DNA from 3 places in the Roseateles sp. GW821-FHT09G09 genome. Region 3 is predicted to be linked to each of the others. Evidence: predicted binding sites of a transcription regulator. Region 3 holds the regulator's gene; each other region holds the start of a gene.
What was found. The regulator LexA, encoded in region 3, represses DNA repair genes until DNA is damaged. The targets are predictions, from matches to a motif close to ACTGTATNNNNATACAGT.
Positions count from the first base shown of each region.

Region 1: the regulator LexA is predicted to act here: its motif matches at 2,573-2,590, upstream of recA (recombinase RecA).
Region 2: the regulator LexA is predicted to act here: its motif matches at 1,567-1,584, upstream of AC07O8_RS18855 (ATP-dependent helicase).

Region 1 is NZ_JBWKOG010000001.1:743,264-747,661, forward strand. Features, by position in the region: gene rodA (rod shape-determining protein RodA) at 1-77, shown strand, start outside; gene AC07O8_RS03230 (sensor histidine kinase) at 128-1,633, opposite strand; gene AC07O8_RS03235 (response regulator) at 1,642-2,313, opposite strand; gene recA (recombinase RecA) at 2,630-3,676, shown strand; gene AC07O8_RS03245 (regulatory protein RecX) at 3,755-4,255, shown strand.
Region 2 is NZ_JBWKOG010000007.1:17,366-21,763, reverse strand. Features, by position in the region: gene AC07O8_RS18865 (ABC transporter ATP-binding protein) at 1-440, shown strand, start outside; gene AC07O8_RS18860 (TspO-related membrane protein) at 355-1,224, opposite strand; gene AC07O8_RS18855 (ATP-dependent helicase) at 1,598-3,679, shown strand; gene AC07O8_RS18850 (serine hydrolase) at 3,856-4,398, shown strand, end outside.
Region 3 is NZ_JBWKOG010000010.1:182,139-186,536, reverse strand. Features, by position in the region: gene gltX (glutamate--tRNA ligase) at 1-286, shown strand, start outside; tRNA gene AC07O8_RS24235 (tRNA-Ala) at 430-505, shown strand; tRNA gene AC07O8_RS24230 (tRNA-Glu) at 549-624, shown strand; tRNA gene AC07O8_RS24225 (tRNA-Asp) at 807-883, shown strand; tRNA gene AC07O8_RS24220 (tRNA-Ala) at 931-1,006, shown strand; tRNA gene AC07O8_RS24215 (tRNA-Glu) at 1,068-1,143, shown strand; tRNA gene AC07O8_RS24210 (tRNA-Asp) at 1,246-1,322, shown strand; gene AC07O8_RS24205 (helix-hairpin-helix domain-containing protein) at 1,424-1,729, opposite strand; gene lexA (transcriptional repressor LexA) at 1,746-2,423, opposite strand; gene AC07O8_RS24195 (asparaginase) at 2,537-3,472, shown strand; gene AC07O8_RS24190 (organic hydroperoxide resistance protein) at 3,587-4,021, opposite strand; gene AC07O8_RS24185 (MarR family winged helix-turn-helix transcriptional regulator) at 4,071-4,398, opposite strand, start outside.

The sequences.
Region 1 (4,398 bases), on a different contig from region 3:
CGGCGATGGTGACCTTGGGTCTGTCGCTGGGGATGCTGATGTCGATCGCCAAGAGCCGGGGCGGGACGCAGCGCTGACCAGGCGGCGCCACGGGCCGCTCCCGCCGTGCTTCCGGTGGCGAGGGCGCTCAGGCATGGGCACTCGACAACGGATGCGCCGCGAACCGGACCGTGAAGCGCGCGCCGGGTCCGACGCCGTCCGACTCCGCCTGCCGGCGCGCCCGCGTGTCGTCGACCGCGATCTCGGCCTCATGCTGCTGGACGATCTCGCGCACGATCGCGAGGCCCAGGCCGGAGCCGTCGACGTTGGTGCCCAGCGCGCGGTAGAACGGCTGGAAGATCTGCTCGCGTTCCGACTCGACGATGCCAGGCCCCGAGTCCTCGACCTGCAGGACGCAGACCTGCCCGAACGGGTCCTCGACCACGCGCACGGTGACCGTGCCGCCGCTGGGCGTGTAGAGCAGCGCGTTGTCGACGAGGTTGCGGATCAGCTCGCGGATGAGCAGCGGATGCCCGTTGATGCGCAGACCCGCCTGGCTCGCCTCCGGTCCCTCGTAGCCGAGGTCCAGGCGCTTCTCCATCGCGCGCGGCACGAAGTCGCGCACCGTCTCGATCGCCAGCACCGCCAGGTTCACCTCGCTGCGGCGCGCGGCGTGTTCCTGGTCCTCGGCGCGGGCCATCGCGAGCAACTGGTTGACCATGTGCGCCGCGCGCTGGCTCGACACGGCAATCTGCTTCAGCGAGCGACGCAGCTCCGCCGGAGAACTGCGACCTTCGTCGATCTCGCGCTGCGCCAGCTCGGCCTGCGTGCGCAGCCCGGCAAGCGGCGTCTTCAGCTGATGCGCGGCGTCCGCAAGGAAGTGCTTCTGCGAGCGGATCGACTGGTCGAGACGCTCCAGCAGGTCGTTGATGGCCTGCACCAGCGGCGCGACCTCGTCCGGGATGCGTTGCTCATCGATGGGGCTCAGGTCCGAGCTGTCGCGCGAGCGGATGCGCCGCTGCAGATCGTTCAGCGGCGCGATGCCTCGCGCCAGCGCCAGCCACACCAGCAGCACTGCCAGCGGCAGGATCACGAACTGCGGCAGGATGACGCCCTTGATGATCTCGTTGGTCAGCCGGGAGCGCTTGCCCAAGGTCTCCGCGACCTGCACCAGCATCATCCGGTCGCTGCCCGCCATCCCCTCCGGCACCACCCACAGGTAGGAGATGCGCACCTGTTCGTTGTTGACTTCGTCGAAGCGGCGGTTGACCTCCCAGGGGACGATCGGCGGCTCCACTTCGGGGACCGGCAGTTGGGCGTCACCGCTGAGCAGTTCACCGCGCAGGCCGAGGACCTGGTAGTAGACGGTGTCGGACTCGTCCGCGCGCAGCAGCGCGGCCGCCTCGGGCGCCAGCGCGTAGCGCGAGCGGCCGCGCTTCGCGACCGCGTCACCGGGGGCGGGTTCCGTCACCACCTGCAGCCCGAGCGTGCGCGCCATCTCGTCGAGCTCGCGGTCGTAGGGCTTGTTGGCGATGCCCTGCGCCACCAGCCAGGTCAACGCGACGCTGATCGGCCAGATGACCAGCAGCGGGGCGAGCATCCAGTCGAGGATCTCGCCGAACAGCGAGCGGTGACCGGAGGAATCAGCCGCCATGCGGCAGCTCAGCCGGGAATCTTCTCAAGGCAATAGCCCAATCCGCGCACCGTGGCGATGCGGATCGGCCCCTGCTCGATCTTCTTGCGCAACCGATGGATGTAGACCTCGATCGCGTTGTTGCTGACTTCCTCGCCCCATTCGCACAACCGCTCGACCAATTGGTCCTTGCTCACGAGGCGCCCGGCGCGTTGCAGCAGGACTTCCAGCAGCGACAGTTCCCGCGCCGACAGTTCCACCATCTGCTCGTTGATGTAGGCGACCCGGCCAGTCGCGTCGAAGCTCAGCGGCCCATGGCGGATCACGTTCGACGCGGTGCCGAGTCCGCGCCGCGTCAACGCGCGCACGCGGGCCTCGAGTTCCTGCAGCGAGAACGGCTTGGCCATGTAGTCGTCGGCGCCCAGGTCCAGCCCCTTGACGCGCTCCTCGATGCTGTCCGCCGCGGTCAGGATCAGCACCGGCACGGCCGAGCCGCGCGCGCGCAAGCGTCTCAGCACTTCGAGGCCGTGCAACTTGGGCAGTCCCAGATCGAGGATCAGCAGGTCGAACTCATGCGAGGCGAGGGCCGCATCCGCCTCGCTGCCGCTGCCGACCTGGTCGACCGCGCAGCCCGACGCCCGCAACGAACGCAGCAGGCCGTCGGCGAGGACCTGGTCGTCTTCGGCGATCAAGATGCGCATGTGTCGTCCCCTCTGGTCATGGAGACATTCTAGGGAGCGGTCCGTCGGTGTTCCCTAGGCGTTTCCGAGGCGTCTGCCAAGGCGACTGTCGGGGGTGCCGGGTCAGGCCGGCGACAGGTTCGAATGAAGGCGCTTCCCACCCCTGAGGGAAAAAAGCGGCAATCGGGCGACTGGCTCATCCTGTGAGCCAGCAACTGCCTAAGATGGCGCCATCGACCTTCCACGGCCCTTCACAGCGGGCCGACGGACTCGACAAAGTACTGTACAGATATACAGATTGCGCCATAATCCGCCGCAGCCAACAGGAGAAGATTGCATGGACGCCCCCGTGAAGAACGCCAACACCGAAAAAGCCAAGGCCCTGCAGGCCGCCCTCGCCCAGATCGAAAAGCAGTTCGGCAAGGGCTCGATCATGCGACTGGCCGAAGGCGAGAAGATCGAGGACATCCAGGTCGTCTCCACCGGCTCGCTGGGCTTGGACATCGCGCTGGGCGTCGGCGGTCTGCCGCGCGGCCGCGTGGTCGAGATCTACGGCCCGGAATCCTCCGGCAAGACCACGCTGACGCTCCAGGTCATCGCCCAGATGCAGAAGCTGGACGGCGTGTGCGCCTTCATCGATGCGGAACACGCGCTCGACGTCCAGTACGCACAGAAGCTCGGCGTCAACCTGCAGGAACTGCTGATCAGCCAGCCCGACACCGGCGAACAGGCGCTGGAGATCGTGGACTCGCTGGTGCGCTCCGGCTCGGTCGACCTGATCGTCATCGACTCGGTGGCCGCGCTGACGCCGAAGGCGGAACTTGAAGGCGAAATGGGCGACTCGCTGCCGGGCCTGCAGGCCCGCCTGATGAGCCAGGCGCTGCGCAAGCTGACCGCCACCATCAAGAAGACCAATTGCACCGTCGTCTTCATCAACCAGATCCGCATGAAGATCGGTGTGATGTTCGGCAGCCCGGAAACGACGACCGGCGGCAATGCGCTGAAGTTCTACGCGTCGGTGCGTCTGGACATCCGCCGCATCGGCTCGATCAAGAAGGGCGAGGAAGTCATCGGTTCCGAGACCAAGGTCAAGGTCGTCAAGAACAAGGTCGCGCCGCCGTTCAAGACGGCGGAGTTCGACATCCTCTACGGCGAAGGCATCAGCCGCGAGGGTGAGATCATCGACATGGGCGTGGCTGCCAAGATCGTCGAGAAGGCCGGCTCCTGGTACGCCTACGGCGGCGAGAAGATCGGTCAGGGCAAGGACAACGCGCGCGAGTTCCTGCGCGAGAACGCGGACCTGGCGGTCGAGATCGAGAACAAGATCCGCGATTCGCTGGGCGTCCCGCTGCTGGGAGCGACGCCCGGCGGCGACGCCGAGTAAGCGCGGGGCAGTCGCATGACCCCGCCAGAGGGTCGGCGGGGCCGGGCCTCGCAGCCGCTGTCGCTGAAGGCCCGTGCAGTGGCGCTGCTCGCGCAGCGGGAGCACAGCGCCATGGAGTTGCGGCGCAAGCTGCTGCGCATCGCGCGTGACCGCCAGGCCGAAGCTGCCGAAGCCTCGGCAGGCTTGAGCGATGACTTTCCGGATGAAGACGAACCGCAGGGGCCCAGCGTCGAAGTCGACGCGGTCCTCGACTGGCTCAAGGCCAACGGGTATCTCGACGACTCGAGATTCGTCGAGTCCCGGATCCATGTGCGCTCGCAGCGATTCGGCCAGAGGCGCATCGAGCAGGAGCTCGCGCAGCATGGGATCTCGCTGGACGCGGAGCAGCGTTCGACGCTCGCGGCCGGCGAGCTGGAGCGGGCCTGCGAGTTGTTGCGACGCAAGTTCGGCGAGGGACCGGCGGCGGATGCCGCGGCGCTGGCCAAGCGCCTGCGTTTTCTGGTGGGGCGCGGATTTGGCTCCGACCTCGCGCGCCGGGCGGTCCGGCGCGTTGCGGCGGGCCGTGATGTCGACGAGTGAGCAGTCCCACGGTCCGGCGAGCGCTCATGCCGCTTGAAAGAGCGACAGCCCCTGAAACTCGACGAAACTTCGTGCGTCACGAGCACCTTGCGACGCGCTGACAAGCCTACGGCGGTGCGCGTCTCAACCGCGCCAAGGGCTTG
Region 2 (4,398 bases), on a different contig from region 3:
AGTTCGGCACGCCGGAAGAGATCTACGCGCGGCCGGCCAACCGCTTCGTGGCCGAGTTCATCGGCTCACCCACGATGAACTTCGTCAGCGCCGAGCGCAACGGCGGCGGCGCGCTGGCGGCGCAAGGCGTGACCCTGCCGGTGAACGCGGGGCAGCAGGCCTCGATCGACGCGGCGGGCGCCGTGCTCTACGGCGTGCGTCCGGAACACATCCGGCTGGCGGAGACCACCGACGCCGGCGCGGGCGGCATGCCGGGCGTGCTGAAGATGAGCGAGCCGACCGGCCCCGAGACCTACCTGCTGGTGGACACGCCGAGCGGTCCGATGACGGCGCGCGTCTCGGGCAATCCCCACCTCAATGTCGGTGACGCGGTTCGCCTGCAATGGGCGGCGGAGTCGGCCCACCTGTTCGACGCGAAGGACGAGCGCCGCCTGGCGTGACGGGACCGGTGGGCGCGGCAGGTCTCACACGCAGCCAGAGGGTCTGCGCGGCGAGCATCGCGGCCAGCGCCAGCGCGATCCAGGCGGAGCCGTCGGAGCCGGTCATCGGCGAGGCGGTCTGCTTCACGTACACGCCCACCAGGCCCCACACTGCGGCGCCGGCATAACCGAGCGCCGCGGGGCCGGTGCCCGGCGCGTGCAGCCGCGCATTGGCGACCAGCAGCAGCAAAGCGGCGAGCGCCCACAGCACCATCGTCCAGGGCAACTGGTCCTGCGTCGGCAGCATCTGCGCGGCGACGACGGTCTGCGCGGTGTCCAGGAACGCGGCCAGCGACAACCATCCCGTGTGCAGCGCCAGCGGGAACACGGCGAGCCACGACTGCGCGCCGCGCGGCATGGCGCGCGCCACCAGCATCAAGGCCCACAGCAGGCTCGCCAGCGCGGCCCAGATGACGGCCAGCGCCAGGCCGAACCACTGCTGCGAGAACACGATCATCCAGCTGGCCGTCAGCGTGAAGCCGAGGATGACCAGCCAGTGGCAGCGGTGGGAGTCGCGGTGCCCTTCCCGGTCCGGGACGGGCTGGCCGCGCAGCAGCCAGGCGGCGAAGACCAGGTCGAGCAGGAAGATCACGCCCCAGATGGAGAACGCGTAGCCGTCGGCGACGAGCAGCGTCGGGAAACGGTCGGAGATGGCGCCGTTGTCGGGGCCGAAGACGCCGCGCTGGGACGCCCAGGCCACGAGGGGCATGGACAGCGCGCTGAGGATGACGAGGATCTGGAGCATGGGATCGAAGGGAGCAGAGCGAGTCTGTTCCGATCCCGGCAAGCCATATGCCCTCCTCGTCAATGGCCCGCCTGCGAAGACCGCGGCCCTCACCCCCCGCCCTCTCCCGCGGTGCGGGAGAGGGAGCCAGATCGGCGCCCTTCTTACTCCCCTCTGCCGCGGTGCGGGAGAGGGAGCCCAACCGAGGCCCTTCCTGCGCTGCCTCCCTGGCAAGAGAGGGGCGCAGAGAAGAGCCAGCGCCGCGAGTCGAGCCGATCGGGCTCCCTCTCCCGCTTGCGGGAGAGGGTGGGGGTGAGGGCCAGCGGCGGTGGAAGTACTGAAGGTCGGGTCAGGCATGCAATCACTGTTGATGCATACAGCTATGATCGCGGCCATGTGCCCCGATGCCCTCGCCGACACGCAGAACGACGTCTTCGCCGACCTCAACCCCGAGCAGCGCTCCGCCGTCGAGCACGGCCTGGATAAAGGCGTTCCGGACCACGGGCCGCTGCTGGTGATCGCCGGCGCAGGATCCGGGAAGACGAAGACGCTGGCGTCGCGCGTGGCGCGCCTGATCCAATCCGGCGCCGATCCTCAGCGATTGCTGCTGCTGACCTTCTCGCGCCGCGCCGCGGGCGAGATGGAACGTCGCGCGGGCCGCGTGCTGCATCGCGCGCTCGGCCTGCGCGCGACGCAGGCACCGCCGCGTTTCCCGTGGGCCGGCACCTTCCACAGCGTGGGCGCGCGGCTGCTGCGCGAGTACGCGCATCGCATCGGCCTCGCGCCCAACTTCACCATCCTCGACCGCGCCGACGCCGAGGACCTGATGGGCCTGCAGCGCCAGGCGCTGGGGCTGGCCGAGACCACCGAGCGCTTCCCGCTGAAGGCGACCTGCCTCAACATCTATTCGCGCGTCGTGAACAGCGAGGCGCGGCTGGACCAGGTGCTGCAGGAGCACTTCCCCTGGTGCTTCCCGGTCCATGACGAGCTCAAGCGCCTGTTCAAGGCCTATGTCGAGGAGAAGCAGCAGCAGCAACTGCTCGACTACGACGACCTGCTGCTCTACTGGTCGGCGCTGATGAGCGACGACACGCTGGCCGCGGAGCTGGGCGAGCGCTTCCAGCATGTGCTGGTCGACGAGTACCAGGACACCAACCGGCTGCAGGCGACGATCCTGAAACGGCTCAAGCCGCGTGGCGACCGGTTGACGGTGGTGGGCGACGACGCGCAGGCGATCTACTCGTTCCGCGCGGCGGAAGTGCGCAACATCCTGGAATTCCCCGCCCAGTTCGATCCGCCCGCGCGCGTGGTCGCGCTGGAGCGCAACTACCGGTCGACGCAGACCATCCTGGACGCGTCCAACGCCGTGATTGCGATGGCGCGCGAGCGCCACGACAAGCGCCTGTGGACCGACAAGGCCTCGAGCGAGCTGCCGCATCTGGTGACCGTGGACGACGAGGCGCGGCAGGCGCAATGGGTCGCCGACAAGGTGCTGGAGCGCCGCGAGCAGGGCCTGAAGCTGACGAAGCAGGCGGTGCTGTTCCGGACCTCGAGCCACGCGGCGCCGCTGGAGCTGGAGCTGACGCGACGCAACATCCCGTTCGTCAAGTTCGGCGGCCTGAAATTCCTCGAGAGCACGCATGTGAAGGACGTGCTGAGCGTGCTGCGCTGGGCGGAGAACCCGCGCGGCCGGCTGGCGGGTTTCCGCGTGGCGCAGCTCCTGCCGGGCTTCGGCCCGGCGAGCGCGAGACGGCTGCTCGACGCGATGGCGCCGGCGGCCGACCCGGCGCAGGCGCTGCGCGATTTCGAGCCACCGCGCGCCGCGGCGTCTTCCTGGACTGCGTTGCGCGATCTGATGCTGCAGCTGATCTCGGGATCGAGCTGGCCCTTGGATCTGGAGGAGGCGGTGCAGTGGTACGCGCCGCATCTGGAGCGGCTCTACGACGATGCGCCGGTGAGACTGTCCGACCTGGAGCAGATCACGCGCATCGCGCAAGGCTACGGCTCGCGGGAGCGCTTCCTGACCGAGCTGACGCTGGACCCGCCCGACGCGAGCAGCGACGAGTCGGGCGTGCCGCTGAAGGACGAGGACTACCTGATCCTGTCGACCATCCATTCGGCCAAGGGGCAGGAGTGGAATGCGGTCTACCTGCTGAACTGCGTGGACGGCTGCATGCCGTCGGACCTGAGCACCGGCGCGCAGGCGCAGATCGAGGAGGAGCGACGACTGCTCTACGTCGCGATGACGCGGGCGAAGGACCACCTCGCGGTGATGGTGCCGCAGCGCTTCTACGTGACGCAGCAGACGCGGCACGGCGACCGGCACCTCTACGCGAGCGTGTCGCGTTTCCTGCCCGGCAAGGTGGTGCGCCACTTCGAGAAGGTCGGTCCCGCCAACCAGGCGCAGGCGCCACTGCCGGCGCTCGTGAAGCCGGCGATGGATGTCGCCGCCAAGCTGCGCAAGGCCTGGGACTGACATCCCGATTCAATCCCTCACTGGTGCGCATCGGACCGGAAGGGTCCGGGCGCGCGCGTAACGCACGTTACGGCGGGCTCGGCTGGCAGTTCGCCGCGAAGAACTTAAACTTCGCGACGGTCAAACCCTGACCCCCTCCTCCCTCCGGACCCAGCCGCCAGCCCAGCCCGACCGCCGTGACGATCCGCGACACCGTTCTCCGCACCCTTGCCCACACCAACTGGAAGCTCGCGCTGCCGGCGCTGATCCTCACCTGCGGTTGCCTGATCGTGCAGGCGGCCAGCGACGACCCCGAGGTCGTCGTCCCCACGGCCGCCCCCACCACGGCGGCCATCAGTCCCAATGGCGTCCTGACGCCGGCACCCGCCGCATCGGACGGTACGTCCACGCCGGCGCCGGCACCGATGGCCTCCTCTCCCTTGATCGCCAAGTCGCCCGGCACGGTCGTCGCCCCGACGCCGTCCGACGAGCCGCTGATGAAGCTGCCGGTCAACGCCCGCCACATGCTGGTCGTCGACGACACCGGCCGCGTGCTGATGGCCAAGGAGCCGGACTCCGTCGTGCCCATCGCCTCGCTGACCAAGCTGATGACCGCGATGGTGGTGTTGGACGCGAAGCAGGACATGAACGAGGAGATCAAGATCGACGACGCCGACGTCGACCGCCTCAAGCACAGCAAGTCGCGCGTGCGCGTCGGCGCCACGATGACCCGGGAGGCG
Region 3 (4,398 bases):
GTCGCCGGTGATGCCGACCGAGGCCGATCGCGCCCAGCATCTGACCGATGCGGTGAAGCCGGCCGTGCTGGCCTTCGCCGACAAACTCGAGGCGCTGCCGGTGTGGGACAAGGCAGCCATCAGCGGGGCCATCAAGGAAACCATCGGCGCGCATGGCTTGAAGATGCCGCAATTGGCGATTCCCGTGCGGGTGCTGGCCTGCGGTCGTTCGCAGACCCCGTCGGTGGACGCGGTGCTGGAACTTTTCGACAAAGAAATTTTGTTGAACCGCTTGCGTTCCGTTTAAAACTCGATCTATACTCTCGTTCTCGCTTGAACAGCGCGACGTTCGAAACGAACTTCGAAGCGGCAGACGATGAATCAAAACGGGGAGCGCGAGCTCCCCGATGAAATTCAAGAGCCGAAAAGAAGCCGGGTCGAATCCCCGAAGGGGGTATAGCTCAGCTGGGAGAGCGCTTGCATGGCATGCAAGAGGTCAGCGGTTCGATCCCGCTTACCTCCACCAAACTTCAGTTTGCGTGGCGCGCGGTTCAAGGGAAGAAGGTTCAGTCCCCTTCGTCTAGAGGCCTAGGACACCACCCTTTCACGGTGGCTACAGGGGTTCGAATCCCCTAGGGGACGCCAAGTTTCGAACTTGGTTGCTGACCAGAGATTGAATGAGAAAATCGAAAAATTCTTTGGAATTCGATTTGATCGTTGTCAAAATCAGGTACAGTAACGAAATCGACGCAGCGATGACATCAAGCAATTGATCGAATCAAAGCGACATGAGTTTGATGCGACGGATCGAAAGATCTTGAGTATCTGGAGTGGTAGTTCAGTTGGTTAGAATACCGGCCTGTCACGCCGGGGGTCGCGGGTTCGAGTCCCGTCCACTCCGCCAACACAGTTGAGACTCGGGCGGCGTACCGATTCGATGCGAAAGCATTCGGGGGTATAGCTCAGCTGGGAGAGCGCTTGCATGGCATGCAAGAGGTCAGCGGTTCGATCCCGCTTACCTCCACCAGAGCACCTTCGGGTGGGATGGTTGCAAGGTACACGCGGTTCGAGTCGAGACAGCAAGTCCAGTCCCCTTCGTCTAGAGGCCTAGGACACCACCCTTTCACGGTGGCTACAGGGGTTCGAATCCCCTAGGGGACGCCAAGTTTGACAAGGCTTGGCTGCATCACGGTTCTGCATGGAGCCGATGGCTTGCAGCAGAACTTGTTCGCAAATGATATCGATGCACCCAATAGCGTCGTATCTGGAGTGGTAGTTCAGTTGGTTAGAATACCGGCCTGTCACGCCGGGGGTCGCGGGTTCGAGCCCCGTCCACTCCGCCAGCATTAAAACCCTGTCGATGCAAATCGGCAGGGTTTTTTCTTTTGTGTGTTCGCTGGCGTCGTCCACTGGTTGCGCGACATTTGCTGCGACGGGTCCGAGATCAAAGATCCGGATATTCGCGCTTTCGTTGTGCCGTATAACTCCACCAATCTCGTGGTGGGCCGCCGTTCATGAAATCGACGGCGGCCATATAGGTATCCAGCACGCACGGATCGTGCCGCTGACCGGTCAGTTTGCAGATCCGTTGATACAGCGCAAAGGCATCGGCACCGACGAGATCCGCCGGCTGACGAATCCCCATCCGCTCGAAATCGCGCACCATCGCCGGTCCGATGTTGGGAATCTGCCGAAGCGACGCGCATTCCGCAGCCGAAGCCGCCTTGGTGTGCGTCTTTCGCGCGCTCATGAGGGAATCCTGGCGCTCAGTGGAAGCCGCCGGAGCGGATCAGGCCGACCGCCAGGCCCTCGATCGCAAACTGTTCGTCCGGGCTGACCTCGATCGGCTGGAAGTCGCTGTTTTCAGGCAGCAGGCGAATGCCGTCGGCATGGCGCTGGAAGCGCTTCACGGTGACCTCTTCCCCGATGCGCGCCACGACGACCTGACCGTTGCGAGCCTCGCTGATCTTCTGCACGGCGAGCAGGTCGCCGTCCACGATGCCGATGTCCTTCATGCTCATGCCTTTCACGCGCAGCAGGAAGTCCGGCGCCTTCGAGAACATCGAGGGGTCGACGCTATAGTGCTGTTCGACGTGTTCCTCGGCCAGGATGGGGGCGCCAGCGGCGACCCGGCCCACCAGCGGCAAGGTCAGCTGCGCGAGGCTCGCCAGCGGCAGCGCGAACTGGCTGTGCTCCCGCGCGCGATTGACCTGGCGCAATGCCGTCGATGGCAACCGGATCCCGCGAGCGGTGCCGCCCACCAGTTCGATGACGCCCTTGCGCGCCAAGGCCTGCAGGTGTTCCTCGGCGGCGTTGGCGGACTTGAAGCCCAGTTGCTGCGCGATCTCCGCGCGGGTGGGTGGCGAGCCGGTGCTCTCGATGCTGTCGCGGACCAGATCGAAGATCTGCTGTTGCCGGGCGGTGAGTTTGGGCGGAGTGTCCACGAGCAAGCCTTTGTTCCATTGAGGGGCGGATGTCGAAGACGAGGCGACCCGAGGGTTCGGAGGCCGCCTGAGAATTCATCCAGCATCTGGATTTTTATACAGGAGACGAGAAATTGCAAAGTGCGGCGCAGACCCTCGTGATCATCGGCACCGGCGGGACCATCGCCGGCGCTTCCGGGCGCGCGACGGACAACGTCGGCTACAAGGCCGGCTCGCTGTCGGTGGCGGCGTTGGTGGGCGCGGTGCCGGCGCTGGCGGCCAGGGCGCTCGAGGCTGAGCAACTGGCGCAGCTCGACAGCAAGGACATGGATCACGCGACCTGGGCCCGCCTCGCGCGCCGGGTGCGGGCGCATCTGGATCGCCCCGAGGTGCGCGGCATCGTGATCACGCACGGCACCGACACGCTGGAGGAGACCGCCTACCTGCTGCAGCGCGTGCTCGCGCCCGAGAAGCCGGTCGTCCTGACGGCGGCGATGCGCCCGGCGACGGCCATCCAGGCGGATGGTCCGCAGAACCTGCTCGACGCGGTGGCCGTGGCCGAGGCCGACGACGTGCGCGGTGTCGTCGCGGTCGTTGCGGGGAAGGTGTGGTCGGGCTTGGAGCTGCGCAAGACGCACACCTACCGCCTCGATGCCTTCGAGGCCGGGCCCGACGCCGGGCCGCTGGCCGTGGTGGAGGAGGGGATCGTGCGCCGCTTCCGCGATTGGCCCCAGGGCGAGGCCTTGAGCGCGACCTTGCTGCCCGAGGACGCTTCGCGCTGGCCGTGGGTCGAGGTGCTGGTCAGCCACGGCGGGGCCGACGCGCGCGCCCTGGAGGCCTGGCGTGCCGCGGGGCTCCAGGGGCTGGTGCTGGCCTGCACCGGGAACGGCACGCTGAACCGCGCGCTCGATGCGCCGGTCCAGGCGCTCAAGGACGCCGGCATCCCGGTCTGGCGCACGACGCGATGCGCGCAGGGGCGCATCGTCGGCGCGAGCGACGAACCCGCGGCCGCGCTGTCGCCCTGGGCGGCGCGCATCGAATTGATGCTCACGCTGCTGCGGCCGCGCTGATCCCGTCGCGCATCGCTGATCCCGCATCGGACCAAAGAATCGGGCCAAAGAAAAAGCGCCGGCATTGCCGGCGCTTTTTTCATCGCGAATCCGGATGGGGCCGGATCCGGACGATCAGACGATCGTCAGCGTGACGTCGATGTTGCCGCGGGTGGCGTTGGAGTACGGGCAGACCTCGTGCGCCTCGGCGACCAGCTTCTCCAGCGCGGCGCGGTCCATGCCCGGCACCGAGATCTTCATCGACACGGCGATGCCGAAGGCGCCCGGCTTGTTGGCGTGGGGGCCGATGCCGACTTCGCTGGTGATCGAGACTTCGGCCGGCAGGGCGACCTTGTTGCGGCCCGAGACGGCCTTCATCGCGCCGATGAAGCAGGCGGAGTAGCCCGCGGCGAACAGTTGTTCAGGGTTGGTGCCGGCACCGCCGCCGCCGCCGAGTTCCTTTGGCGTCGACAGGTCGACCTTCAGCGCGCCGTCGGACGACTGCGCGGTGCCTTGACGGCCGCCAGTGGCGGTGGCGGTGGCGGTGTAGAGGGCTTTTTCGATGGCCATGTGAGGCTCCTTGGTGGTGATGGGTGGGGGGTGAACGGACAACTCGGGGTCAGGTCTCGCCATCCTCGTCCGCAGTGACGGGATCGGCGGGATCGCGAGCCAGGTGGGTCAGTACGTTGGCTCGCAATTCATGCAGGCGCTTTGTCAGCGACTCCAGTTCGGCGGGGCCGCAGGCGCTGGCGCAGGCCAGCTGTTCAGGGATGGCGACGGCCTGGTCGCGCAGTGCGCGGCCGGCCGGCGTCAGATGGATCTCGACGCGACGCTCATCGGTCAGCGCACGACGGCGCTCGATGAAACCACTCGACTCGAGGCGCTTGAGCAGCGGCGTGAGCGTGCCGGAGTCCAGGTTCAGCCGTTGCCCCAGTTCAGAGACGCTC